DNA from 4 places in the Sinorhizobium alkalisoli genome. Region 2 is predicted to be linked to each of the others. Evidence: predicted binding sites of a transcription regulator. Region 2 holds the regulator's gene; each other region holds the start of a gene.
What was found. Region 2 encodes PhoB, which activates phosphate uptake and scavenging genes when phosphate is short. Its sites were predicted from a motif close to TGTCATNNANCTGTCAT; they were not measured.

Region 1 (3,340 bases), 1.5 Mb from region 2:
AGCACTTCCGCGGCCACGCCGGCGCTCCAGAGAACGCCGATCTGCGTTCCGCTATAGCCGATGCTCTGCCAGTAGATGGCCGAAAAGGCATAGAGCATCGCATGACTGCTGTTGACCAGAGTCACCCCGACGAGGAGCAATTGCAGATCGGACTGACGCAGCGACTGCGGCGGTGGCTCGGTGATCGCCGTGATCGGTGACGGTCGGCGGGGCCGCCCGATCCGCGGCGCCACAAGGGCCATCACGATCGTCAGCCCGAAGCCGACCGCCATCGCCGGCAACACCATGGCACCGCCGATGAGGCCGATCATCCAGCCGCCGAGCATGGTCGCGCCGATAAAGGCGATAGATCCCCAGACGCGCATATGCGCATAATCGAAGCCCCAGCGACGCACCCCCGACAATGCAATCGCTTCGACGATCGGCAGATAGGGAGAATAGACCGCGGATTGCAGCGCGTAGATCACAAGCACGGGCCAGAAGCTGTGCGCGAAGAAAAGGATGAAAGCGGTCGCAAGCGACAGACAGCCGGACCAGACGAGCACGATAGTGCGCTCTCCGAGCCGGTCGGCGAGCACCCCCGCAAGCGGCGCCGTGATCACGCGGATGAACATCGGCACCGCGAGCACCACGCCGATCTCGAATTCGCTCAGCGCAAGCGTGCTGAGCCAGACCGGAAAATACGGCAGGGCGAAACCGTTGACGATCAACGGAGCGCAAAAGAGCAGCGCGAGGCGAAGCGCGAAATGGCGCGGCGGTGGCCCCAGAACCGGGGGGGCAGGTGCGGGAATCATGGGAGAACCTGATGGCTGTCCGCCAGCTTTAGCACGGCTCCCCCGCGGCGCACCATCCGCTAGTTTTCGCTACAGGCCCTCGGCAGCGGTTGCGCTGCCGCATCCAATACCAAGTGCGACAGCGACCTGCGTCTGCTTGCATCTGTTGAATGCATGGCGCTACAGGTCCGGATCGAATGACTCAGGCTGCCCGCTGCGCCGGAACGGACACCGGCAATCCGACCTCGCTCGCGTCTTCCGCGACCGTCGCATTGCCGCGCAGGCTGTGCCAGGTGATTAGTTCCATAGTACCGTCGTGATGCTCGGCGATCGCCGTGCAGCTCTCGACCCAGTCGCCCGTGTTGATGTAACGGATGCCGCCGATATCCTCGATCACCGCGTGGTGGATATGGCCGCAGATCACGCCCTGTGCCTGGTGGCGGCGCGCCTCCTCGGCCACGACCTTCTGGAACTCGCCGATGAAATTCACGGCATGCTTGACCTGCAGCTTGGCCCAGGAAGAGAACGACCAATAGGGCATGCCGAGCCGACGGCGGATCGCAGCGAGGCCGATGTTGACCGCGATCGCCATGTCGTAGGCCCAGTCGCCGAGATAGGCGAGCACCCGCGCATTGCGCACCACCACGTCGAATTCGTCGCCGTGCAGCACGAGATAGTTTCGTCCGTCGGCACCCCGATGCACATGCCGCTGCGCGACCTCGATGCCGCCGAAGTGCATTCCGGGAAAATCGCGCATGAACTCGTCGTGGTTTCCGGGAACGTAGATGATCCGCGTACCCTTGCGCGCCTTGCGCAGCAGCTTCTGGATGACGTCGTTGCACTGCTGCGGCCAATACCAGCTCCGCTTCAGCCGCCAGCCGTCGACGATATCGCCGACGAGGATGATGGTCTCGGCTTCGTGGTGGCGCAGGAAATCGAGCAGGTAATCCGTCCTGGCCGCTTTCGAGCCGAGGTGAAGGTCGGAAATGAAGAGCGTGCGCAATTTCCGGACGGGATTCGGTTCCGATACCGCTGCCGCTGTCATGCGAGCCTCATCTTGCTAGAGCCATTTGCCTCCGTCAAAACCAGACTCGTGTTTCAGGAAGATGACACGGGCCGCGCCTTGCCCCATTCCGGTTTCCGAGTCGGACCGTTCTGGTCCGGCTCCGACATTGAAATGACTGAAAGCGAAAACTGTACGTCGCGCTGAAATCGTGCCAAAAGGCCAGCGTTCGGGAATCGAGGGAAGCAAGGTATGAACACGGGCGACAAAGCGAAATCCCAATCGGTGCCGGAGAGCGGCGATATCGACAGCCAGGCACTCTTCTTCCATCGCTACCCTCGCCCCGGCAAACTCGAGATCCAGCCGACAAAGCCGCTCGGCAACCAGCGAGACCTGGCTCTGGCCTACTCGCCCGGGGTCGCCGCCCCCTGCCTCGCCATCAGAGACGATCCGGAAACCGCCGCCGACTTCACCGCACGCAGCAATCTCGTCGCCGTCATCTCCAACGGCACGGCCGTACTCGGCCTCGGAAATATCGGCCCGCTGGCCTCCAAGCCGGTCATGGAGGGCAAGGCCGTTCTCTTCAAGAAATTCGCCGGCATCGACGTCTTCGACATCGAGATCGACGCCCCGACCGTCGAGCGCATGGTCGATGTTGTTTCGGCGCTCGAGCCGACCTTCGGCGGCATCAATCTCGAGGACATCAAGGCGCCCGAATGCTTCGAGGTGGAGCGCCGCCTGCGAGAGAAGATGGATATCCCCGTCTTCCACGATGACCAGCACGGCACCGCAATCATCGTCGCCGCCGCCGTCTTGAACGGGCTGGAACTTGCCGGCAAGGACATCGCCAAGGCGAAGATCGTCGCCTCCGGCGCGGGCGCTGCCGCACTTGCATGCCTCAACCTGCTCGTGACGCTCGGCGCAAAGTGCGAAAATATCTGGGTCCATGACATAGAAGGCCTCGTCTACAAGGGCCGCGAAGCCCTGATGGACCAGTGGAAATCCGTCTACGCGCAGGAGAGCGACAATCGCGTGCTTGCCGACAGCATCGGCGGCGCCGACGTCTTCCTCGGCCTTTCGGCCGCCGGCGTGCTCAAGCCCGAACTGCTGGCGCAGATGGCCGAAAAGCCGCTGATCATGGCGCTCGCCAATCCGACCCCGGAAATCATGCCGGAAGTCGCCCGCGCCGCGCGCCCCGACGCGATGATCTGCACCGGTCGTTCCGACTATCCGAACCAGGTCAACAACGTCCTCTGCTTCCCCTATATTTTCCGCGGCGCGCTCGATTGCGGCGCGCGCACCATCAACGAAGAGATGAAGATGGCGGCCGTGCGGGCCATTGCGGGCCTTGCCCGCGAGGAACCCTCCGACGTCGCCGCCCGCGCCTATTCCGGCGAGACACCGGTTTTCGGACCGGATTACCTGATCCCCTCGCCTTTCGACCAGCGGCTGATCCTCAGGATCGCTCCGGCCGTCGCGCGTGCCGCCGCCGAATCCGGGGTTGCCACTCGTCCGATCCAGGACTTCGACGCCTATCTCGACAAGCTCAATCGCTTCGTCTTCC
Region 2 (3,340 bases):
TAGCGGCGCGCCGTCTTGATCGCGCATTCCAGCGCCTCGGCGCCCGAATTGGTGAAAAACACCCGGTCGGCAAAGGTGACCGCCGTCAAGCGCCGCGCAAGGCTCTCCTGCCCGGGAACATCATAGAGATTGGAGACGTGCCAGAGTTTCTCCGCCTGCGCCTTCAGCGCATCGATCAGATGCGGATGGGCATGCCCGAGCGAGTTCACGGCGACGCCGGCGGCGAAGTCGAGATAGCGGGTACCGTCTTCCGCGATCAGCCAGACGCCCTCGCCCCGCTCGAAACGCAACGGCGCACGCAAATAGGTATCATAGAGCGGCGGCGTTGCGGCCATCCGGGCTTCTCCTTCCTCAGCATCGCAGGCGGACCGTTCGATATCCGGCCCGAAAAAATCAAAATGCCGCCTTTCGGCGGCCGGAGGCACTATTCCCATTTCGCAGCGCAATGTCAAGAAAACCAAGGGCTGCGGCCACCTTGCGAACTCGGATTCCGCGTCGCAAAAAAATCGCGTCGCGGGGCTTGCAAAAATGCAACTATGAGCCAGCAAGTTGGGGAAAACCGCGAAATCGATTCGGCGCGATTCCGGCGACTCTTGCCACAGAGTCACCCTGCCGGTAGGTTAAGATTTAATTACTAGACGCATGCGGCGGACCTAGTCACCAAAATAGTTATCGCGTTGTGACTCCAGGGGTTTTCTGGAGGACGGTGATGGATTCTGCCCATCCCAGCGCCGAGAACGGGGAGTGCAGATATGAACTGGACTGACGAGCGGGTGGAGAAACTGAAGAAGCTGTGGTCCGAGGGCCTGAGCGCCAGCCAGATCGCGGCTCAACTGGGCGGCGTCAGTCGCAATGCCGTCATCGGCAAGGTACACCGGTTGAGCCTGCCGGGCCGCGCAAAGGCGGGCGGGACCACGACCCCCGCGCGCCCCAAGCGAGCGACCTCGGCGCCGCGTGCACCGAATTACGCCGCTCGGGCCGTCACCCGCACCGTCGCCCGCCCTGCCGGTGCGACCGTCCTCAAGGAAGAGGTGGCGGTCGACCTAGTCGCCGAACAGGAATTCGCACCCGATGCCAACATCGTCCTGCCGATGTCGCGCCGCCTGGAGCTGACGCAGCTCACCGAACGGACTTGCAAGTGGCCGATCGGCGATCCGCTAAAGGAGGAGTTTCACTTCTGCGGCAACGACTCGCCGGAATCCTCGCCCTATTGCAACTATCATGCGCGGCTTGCCTACCAGCCTTCGGCGGAACGCCGGCGCATCCGCTGACGTTCGATCTCGATCGCGCAACAACGCAAAAGGGCCCATGGGCCCTTTTTTGTTGGAAACAGCATTGATTTTCGAACTTACCCCTCGAGCGAGTAGCCGGCGCCGCGCACCGTCCTGATCACGTCGGGCATGTTGGAGAGGTTCAGCGCCTTGCGCAGGCGGCCGACATGGACATCGACCGTGCGTTCGTCCACGTAGATGTCGTGGCCCCAGACACCGTCAAGCAGTTGCGAGCGGGAAAAGACGCGTCCCGGCGAAGACATCAGAAACTCCAGCAGCCGGAACTCCGTCGGCCCGAGCCGAACCTCACGGCTGCGGCGATGGACGCGATGCGTCTCGCGGTCGAGTTCGATGTCGCCGCAGCGGAGCACCGTCGACAGGACCTCCGGTTTGGCGCGCCTCAACATCGCCTTGACCCGCGCCATCAGTTCCGGAGTCGAAAACGGCTTGACGACATAGTCGTCGGCGCCGGTCGCGAGCCCTCGCACGCGCTCGCTTTCCTCGCCGCGCGCCGTCAGCATGATGATCGGCAACCGCTCCGTTTCCGGTCTTTGTCGAAGTCTGCGGCAAAGCTCGATGCCGGAAACGCCGGGCAACATCCAGTCGAGGATCAAGAGGTCGGGCAGACGTTCCTGCAGGCGGATTTCAGCCTCGTCGCCGCGAAGAATAGTATCGACCTCGAAGCCCTCGGCTTCGAGGTTGTAGCGCAGCAGCACGCTCAGCGCCTCCTCGTCTTCGACAACAGCTATCTTCGGCAACATCTAAGCTACAACTCCTTGCCTCGGTCCATCAGTTGGAAGGCGCCCCTCTCCCCTTTCGGTGTCAGTCCGTCACCGACCCCATCGTTGCTGTCGTATCATCCTTCGGCCGCTCGCCTTCCGGCTGGGCGCCTGTCGCCATGTAATAGATCGTCTCGGCGATGTTGGTCGCATGGTCGCCGATCCGCTCGATGTTTTTGGCGCAGAAAAGAAGATGCGTGCAGGGTGTTATGTTGCGCGGATCCTCCATCATGTAGGTGAGCAATTCGCGGAAGAGCGACGTGTAGATCGCGTCGATCTCCTCGTCGCGCTGGCGAATGCTGTTGGCCTTCTCCGGCGAGCGCGAGGCAAAGACGTCAAGCACTTCCTTGAGCTGGACCAAAGCGAGTTCGGCCAAATGCTCGAGGCCGCGCGCGAGCTTGCGCGGGATTCCAGAGCCGGCAACCGCAATCACGCGTTTCGCGGTGTTCTTGCCGAGGTCGCCGACGCGCTCCAGGTCGGCCGCTATACGGATCGATCCCATGATTTCGCGCAGGTCCGATGCCATGGGCTGGCGCTTGGCGATGGTGACGATCGCCTTCTCGCCGATCTGGCGTTCGGCCTCGTCGAGGAGGGCGTCGTCCGAGATGACTTTCTGGGCGAGCGCCAGGTCGGAATTGACCAGGGCCCGGACGGAGTCGGCCACCATTTGCTCGGCGAGCCCTCCCATCTCGGAGATGCGGCGCGTGAGATACTTCAACTCGTCGTCGAAGGCGGACATTATGTGTGGATGGGTCATCTTATATTCCTCGGGACGCGCTCGATTGATCGTCGGTGGAGTCGGGTTCGCTAGCCGAACCGGCCCATGATGTAGTCCTGCGTGCGCTGGTCGTCCGGATTGGTGAAGATCTTATCCGTATCGTCCACTTCGACCAGGTTGCCGAGGTGGAACATCGCCGTGCGCTGCGACACGCGGGCTGCCTGCTGCATCGAATGGGTTACGATAACGATGGTGAAGTTCTCGCGAAGCTCGTGGATCAGTTCCTCGACCTTGGCGGTCGCGATCGGGTCGAGCGCCGAGCAAGGCTCGTCCATGAGGATGACTTCCGGGCTGACGGCAACGGCCCGGGCGATGCAGAGGCGCTGCTGCTGGCCGCCGGAGAGGCCGGTGCCCGGCGCATCCAGGCGATCCTTCACTTCGTTCCAGAGGCCGGCCTTTTGAAGGGCGGATGCGACGATGTCGTCGAGTTCGGATTTTCTCGAAGCGAGGCCATGGATGCGCGGACCGTAGGCGACGTTTTCATAGATCGACTTCGGGAACGGGTTCGGCTT
Region 3 (3,340 bases), 510 kb from region 2:
CTGTTCGCTGAAACGGCCGCCCATGAAATTGCGGTAGCCGGCCAGGAGATTTTCCGGAAAGCTCTGCTTCTCCATCAGTTACCCCGTGTCATCCACTGCATCAAACACTGCTCTATGGCTACTCGGGTAGCATGGAGCGTCGAAGTGTTACAGCGAGCCTTGCGTGCCCGAAAGGATAAATTGCCTTCATCAGACATTTCTTTTGTGCCCGCCCCCGCCTATTTCCGTCGCATTTGGCCCGGATGCATGAGGCGGCGCATCTGCACCATGGCCATCGGCGTCGCGAGGCTTGAGGCGTCCTGTTCAAGCGTCAACTCGTCGGCGCCGCGCTTGGCGGTGCGTGCGATGACCTCGAATATGCTGGCGGTCGCCATTTGCAGCGCGCGCTCCTCGGAAAGACCCTGCAGGAGCCGCGCAAGAAAGACGGCCGACAGCAGGTCACCCGCGCCGTTCGGTGGATTCTCGACCAGCCGATGCTCGGCGAGCAGGGCATGGCGACCGGACAGATAGAGGTTGCCGGTGCCGCCGTTCATCATCGCGACCGCCGATGTGACGAGCACCCGCGGCGGCCCGAGGCCGAGTGCCGCCTCGAGGATCGCCGCGTTCGTGTCGAGTTCCGCACCCGCCAGCCAGGAAAGTTCAAAACGGTTCGGCGTTGCCAATGAAGCAAGCGGCAGCAGCCGGTCACGAATGGCGAAGGCACTCTCGGCCGGGATATAGAGTCCGTTCGAATCGCCGATCACCGGGTCGCAGGCGTAGAAAAGCTCGGGATTGCGGTGCTTCAGCGCCGTTACCAGCCGCGCGACTTCCTCGGCCTGGCCGGGTGTTCCGAGATAGCCGGAAAGCACCGCGCGCACTTCGCCGATCCACGGCGCATCGATAAGATCGTCGATGATCGACCGGAACTCCGCATCGGAGATCGTCACCCGCGTCGCACGGCCATGGCCGGGATGCCATGACAGGATGACCGTCGGCAACGCCCAGACGAGATGCCCGAGCGTCTCCAACGCGAATACCGCCGCGCGGTTGCCGACCGTGCCGCGAACCACGTGGCTGGAGATGACGATGACGGCGCCGGGCGCGGCAGGAATTTCAGACATCAGGCGATCCTTGGGCTCTGTTCCACTTCATGTCCCGAACTCGACCTCGATTAAAGGACATGTAGGATATCGAGGTGCTGCAGCGATCTTTGCGCTCGGAAAAGCCGCTCGACACTGCAAGCTGTGATCGCCGACTGCCGAAGCGGTGTCAACGGGATGTCGAGGGGCGACCGGGTCCGTGTTTCGGCGCCGTCCGGTGTTTTCGTTCGTTTGCGCCGTTTTTGGAGAGATTTCTGTAAAATCGCGCCTGGTTTAAATGGATTTAGGTCGATTCTACGTGAAATTCTCCAAGAACAGGCTCGATTTTGCCCAAATCCGTCATAAAACGATCGCCATTGGCCATGGTTCTGATAGGTTCGTCTATCATATTTGGGGAGCGACTTCATGGGCGTGAAATACAATCCGAAGCGAGATCGGCACATCGATGCCGCCCGGGCAGCGGTGGGCAAGATCGGCGTCGACACTCTGCCGCCGGAGATCCTCTTCGGAGGCGCGAGCAATGACGACCTCGACCTTTATTCGCCGGATATGCTGGCTCTGACCGCCGCGCACGCCCGCAAGGAACTGGCCCGCTGGGACGGCGGCAAGCCGCAGGTTTCGGTGGAAACGGTGCCCGGAGTGGCGCCAGGCGGGACCGAGGTTTCGATCATCGCCATCACCGAGCGCAACATGCCGTTCCTCTATGACTCGGTCATGGGCGAGGTAACGAGCACCCATCGCGACATTCACCTTGCCATCCACCCGATCCTCCTCATGCAACCGGGCAAGCCGGTCAAACTTTTCGATCCGGACGAGGAAAGCGATCCGGCGCACCGCGTCAGCCATATTCAGATCCACCTCGGCAAGCTGACGCCGATCGAGGAGCGCTCGCTCAGCAAACGCATCACTGACGTCCTGGAGCAGGTGCATCAGGCGGTGCACGACTGGCCGGCCATGACGGCGCTGCTCGACCAGGTCATGCGCGAGCTCGAGGATTACCACGCCTCGCGCAAAAAGAGCGACCGTGACGAGGCGCTCGCGTTCCTTCGCTGGCTAAGGGACAACAACTTCACCTTCCTCGGCATGCGCGAATACACCTATTCCGGTAAGGGCGAGAACGCGACGGTCGAACGCGGCAAGGGCAGGGGTCTCGGCATTCTCTCCAATCCCGAGGTACGCGTCCTTAGGCAAGGCAACGACGCCGTGTTCACGACGCCGGAGATCCTCGCCTTCCTCGAGGGTCCGGACTTCCTGATCGTCACCAAAGCGAATGTGAAGTCGGTCGTGCATCGCCGCGCCTATATGGATTACATTGGCGTCAAGCGCTTCGACACGTCCGGCAATGTCGTCGGCGAGTTGCGCATCGTCGGCCTCTTCACCTCGAGCGCCTACACCCGCCAGGCGGCGGAGATTCCGCTGCTTAGACACAAGATCGAGAAGATCATCGACCATTTCGGCTACGACCCGCAGAGCCATTCCGGCAAGACCCTGGCAAACACGTTGGAATCCTATCCGCGGGACGATCTGTTTCAAATCGATGTCGGGCTTCTCGCCGCCTTCTGCGAACAGATCAACGAGCTCGGCGACCGGCCGCGGGTGCGCGTTCTGCCGCGCATCGACCATTTCGACCGCTTCGTCTCCGTCATCATATACGTACCGCGCGAGCAATATGATTCCAGCGTCCGCGAGAAGATCGGCGATTACCTGAAAGCCGTCTATGACGGCCGGGTCTCCGCCTATTATCCGGCCTTCCCGGAAGGCGGGCTGGCGCGCGTGCACTTCATCATCGGCCGCTCGGGCGGCAAGACGCCGCGCGTCCCGCAGGCCAAGCTCGAGGATGCGGTGCGCACCATCGTCACGCGCTGGATCGACCGCTTCAACCTGCTCGCCCGCAACGAAGGCATCGAGCTTTCCGCGGGCGAGGCCTATCAGGCCGCGTTCACGCCTGCCGAAGCCTATGCTGACCTTGGCGACATGTCGGCCTGCAAGAGCGACGACCCGATCCGCATCTCCTTCTATCACCGCCATGGCGAAAGGCCGGACGCGCTGGAACTGAAGATCTTCCACGCAAACCACCCGGTCTCGCTCTCCCGCCGCGTGCCGCTGCTCGAAAACCTCGGCTTCCGCGTGATCAGCGAGCAGACTTACGATATCGGCGTGCGTGCCCATGCGCAGGAGCAGTGCAACGTCGTGCTGCACGACATGGAGCTCCTTCATCGTGACGGGCATACGGTCAACCTCGCCAAGGCCGGCATGGCGCT
Region 4 (3,340 bases), on a different replicon from region 2:
GAGCCGCGACGACCGCAATCCCGGTACGACGAGGTAGCGGCGCTCCACATGCGGATGCGGCGCATTGGGACAAAGGCATGACGAGCAGGCATTCCAGCCGAAGTGGTGAAGCTCGTCCCCGACATTCGGCATCTCGACCTGCCCGACGATCTGCGAGTAGGTCGATGACGCGGGATCGACGTCGACTACCGCGATCGCGTCCGGCCGCTTCCGGTCCGGGTCGAAGGCGGCAACATAGGCAAGGGTCTCCTTCGGTGCCTTTGCAGCCATGCGCGGTGATGGGTAAAAGGAAGGATCGGGTCGCCACGTCGCCATTTCTGTTCTCCCCAAAAGAAGACAATGCGTGGATCCTGATGCGGGATTTAACAGATGCGGCAAAAACTCGTCGGAAATGCGGCGCCATTGCCACAATCGGCCGAGGCGGAGCGAGGATCAGTGATCTAAGTCTCGATCCTGAACTTCATCCGATCGGCGGCGAAGCGCGTGCGCGAGTATTCGACGGGCCGTCCCTCCACGTCAGCGTTGACCGAGAGCGCCTCGATGACGATTGCGCCGGCCGAGAGCTTGAGCAGCTTGAGCTCCTCCGCATCGGCGTGCCGGGCGACAATGTCCGTCGAGACGCGAACATAGTCGTCGAGCCCTTGTGCCGCGAAGGCCTTGGTGACGGAACCGAGGCGCGCATATCGCTGCGCCATCTCGGGAAACCGACCGGCCGGAAAATAGGCGATGGTCGCCGAGAGAGGCCGCCCGTCGCCGCTGCTGACCGTCTGCAGTTCCACCACGACGGCGCCCGGCGGAAGCGCGAGAGCGGCCGCGACTTCGCTGCTTGACTGCACCTCCCTGTGAGCAAGCAGTTGTGAGCCGATTTCCTTTACCTGACCGCCGAGCCCTGCAGAAAAACGGGTCCGCCGGGAGATCGGATACGTCACCCGGCCCTTGCGCTCGATCAGCGTGCCGCGCCCCTGCACGGCGCGCACCAGCCCCTCTTCTGCAAGCGCTGCCAACGCACTGCGCACCGTGTGACGGTTGACGCCGAACTCGCGCGCCAGCGCCGTCTCCGGCGGCACCATTCCCGTCGCGTCGTAGTCACCGTTGCTGATCGCAAGTCTTACGCGGTCGGCGATCTGCCGCCAGAGCGCAACCCCCGTCTGCCGCTCCACGGCCTTCCTTGCCACCATTTTCTTCCCCGATGTCACAGGCCTGTCATTTGCGAAGGCTAAGAAAAAGCATAAGATGTATACTTGTCTAGATCAATAGACATTTGAAGGTATGAGCATGAACGCGACGGAAAAGCATGGCCGACTTGCGGAACCGGCTGCCGAACGGCGCGACGCCATGCGGCTTCTCGCCCGCGCCACGCGTGCCGAGCTCGCCACCGCCTGGCAGGCAATCGCCGACAAGCCGGAAGTGGCCGCGGTGCGCGGCCCCGAAACAGGCCTCGTCATGGTGCGCGGCCGTATCGGCGGTGGCGGCAACCCGTTCAACCTCGGCGAGGCGACGGTGACCCGTGCGACGGTCCGGCTTTCGAGCGGCGAGATCGGTCATGGACAATTGCTCGGAACCGACAAGGAGTGCGCCCGCCTTGCGGCGATCTTCGACGCGATCTATCAGAACCCGGCCTACAAACCCGCCGTCGAAGCACTGCACCGGCAGATCGCGGCGCGCCTTCTGGCAGAGGAACGCCGCAAGGCCGAGGAAACGGCTGCGACCCGCGTCGATTTCTTCACCATGGTCCGCGGAGAAGATTGATGGGCGCCCAGTCGCAAATCTATGCCGGCGCTTTTGCCGACCCGGTCTTTTCGGCACAATCGGTCTTTCGCATCCTGATGGACTGCTTCGCCCGGCCCGGCTCCATCGGACGCCTTTCGGCGCCCGCCGAACCGCCGTCTCCGCTCGGCCAGGTCAGCGGTGCGGTCGCGCTCACGCTTTGCGACTACGATACCCCCGTCTGGCTCTCTCCGGCGCTCTCCAGATCCGCGGTGCCGCAATGGATCGCCTTCCATACGGGCGCTGGGCTCACTGAAGTCAAGGCCGAGGCCCGCTTCGCCTTCATCGACAAAGGGGGCCCCATTCCGGGCTTCGACCAATACGCGCTCGGTTCGCAGGAATATCCCGATCGCTCGACGACCCTGGTGATCGAGGTCGAGGCCCTGACCGGCGGGCGCCGAATGACCGCGCACGGGCCGGGTATCAAGGGCGAGGCCGTCGTTGCGCCGAAAGGGCTGCCCAACGTCTTCCTCGATCTCTGGGCCGCCAACCGGGCGATCTTCCCCCGCGGGGTCGACCTGGTGCTGACGACCGAAGAAGGCGTTCTCTGCCTGCCGCGCACGACCAGGCTGTCGACCGAGGAGTGATAGCATGTATGTAGCCGTCAAGGGTGGGGAAGCCGCCATCGCCAATGCCCACCGCCTGCTCGCCGACCGCCGCCGCGGCGATCGCGCGCTGCCGGCGATCACCATCGAACAGGTCATCGAGCAGCTCGGCCTGGCCGTCGACCGCGTCATGGCGGAAGCTTCGCTCTACGACCGGTCGCTTGCCGCCCTCGCCGTGCGCCAGGCGCGCGGCGACATGATCGAGGCGATCTTCATCCTGCGCGCCTACCGCACCACCCTGCCCCGCTTCGCTTCTTCCCGGCCGATCGACACGGCGAAGATGAAGATCGAACGGCGCATCTCGGCAACCTACAAGGACCTGCCTGGTGGCCAGCTCCTCGGGCCGACCTTCGATTATACCCACCGCCTGCTCGACCCGTCGCTGATCGGCGATGAGCCCGTCGTCGAACCGGCCCGCAAGGAGCCGGGCGAAGCGGTCATGCGCGTCTCCGACATTCTGGACGGCCAGGGACTGATCGAGGGCGACGGAGAGATGCCGGAAGGCCACCTCGCGGGCGACCTCACCCGCGAGCCGATGGAGTTCCCGATGGCGCGCGATCTCCGCCTGCAAGCGCTCGCCCGCGGCGACGAGGGCTTCCTCCTGGCGCTCGCCTACTCCACCCAGCGCGGCTACGGCCGCACCCACCCCTTCGTCGGAGAGATCCGCATCGGCGAAGTCGAGGTAGAAATCGACCTGCCGGAGCTTGGCTTCGCCGTTTCGCTCGGGACAATCCGCGTGACCGAATGCCAGATGGTCAATCAGTTCAAGGGGTCGGCGAGCGAGCCGCCGCAATTCACCCGCGGCTATGGCCTCGTCTTCGGTCAGAGCGAGCGCAAGGCCATGTCCATGTCGCTCGTGGACCGGGCGCTCAGGACCGACGAGTTCGGCGAGGATATCGTCGCGCCCGCCCAGGACCAGGAATTCGTCATCTCGCATGCCGACAACGTCCTGGCGACGGGCTTCGTCG

Region 1: a site for PhoB is predicted at 1,869-1,885, ahead of EKH55_RS08140 (UDP-2,3-diacylglucosamine diphosphatase). Genes of this name have one in related genera too.
Region 3: a site for PhoB is predicted at 1,417-1,433, ahead of EKH55_RS15805 (NAD-glutamate dehydrogenase). Genes of this name have one in related genera too.
Region 4: a site for PhoB is predicted at 1,191-1,207, ahead of phnF (phosphonate metabolism transcriptional regulator PhnF). Genes of this name have one in related genera too.

What each region holds. Positions count from the first base shown of each region.
Region 1 is NZ_CP034909.1:1,656,363-1,659,702, forward strand. Features, by position in the region: gene EKH55_RS08135 (MFS transporter) at 1-794, opposite strand, end outside; gene EKH55_RS08140 (UDP-2,3-diacylglucosamine diphosphatase) at 976-1,818, opposite strand; gene EKH55_RS08145 (NADP-dependent malic enzyme) at 2,029-3,340, shown strand, end outside.
Region 2 is NZ_CP034909.1:123,819-127,158, reverse strand. Features, by position in the region: gene EKH55_RS00605 (aspartate aminotransferase family protein) at 1-335, opposite strand, end outside; gene EKH55_RS00600 (GcrA family cell cycle regulator) at 753-1,271, shown strand; gene phoB (phosphate regulon transcriptional regulator PhoB) at 1,349-2,032, opposite strand; gene phoU (phosphate signaling complex protein PhoU) at 2,094-2,807, opposite strand; gene pstB (phosphate ABC transporter ATP-binding protein PstB) at 2,858-3,340, opposite strand, start outside.
Region 3 is NZ_CP034909.1:3,301,070-3,304,409, forward strand. Features, by position in the region: gene EKH55_RS15795 (carbonic anhydrase) at 1-75, opposite strand, end outside; gene pdxY (pyridoxal kinase PdxY) at 219-1,100, opposite strand; gene EKH55_RS15805 (NAD-glutamate dehydrogenase) at 1,485-3,340, shown strand, end outside.
Region 4 is NZ_CP034910.1:120,582-123,921, forward strand. Features, by position in the region: gene EKH55_RS18155 (selenium-binding family protein) at 1-315, opposite strand, end outside; gene phnF (phosphonate metabolism transcriptional regulator PhnF) at 441-1,175, opposite strand; gene phnG (phosphonate C-P lyase system protein PhnG) at 1,276-1,749, shown strand; gene phnH (phosphonate C-P lyase system protein PhnH) at 1,749-2,354, shown strand; gene EKH55_RS18175 (carbon-phosphorus lyase complex subunit) at 2,359-3,340, shown strand, end outside.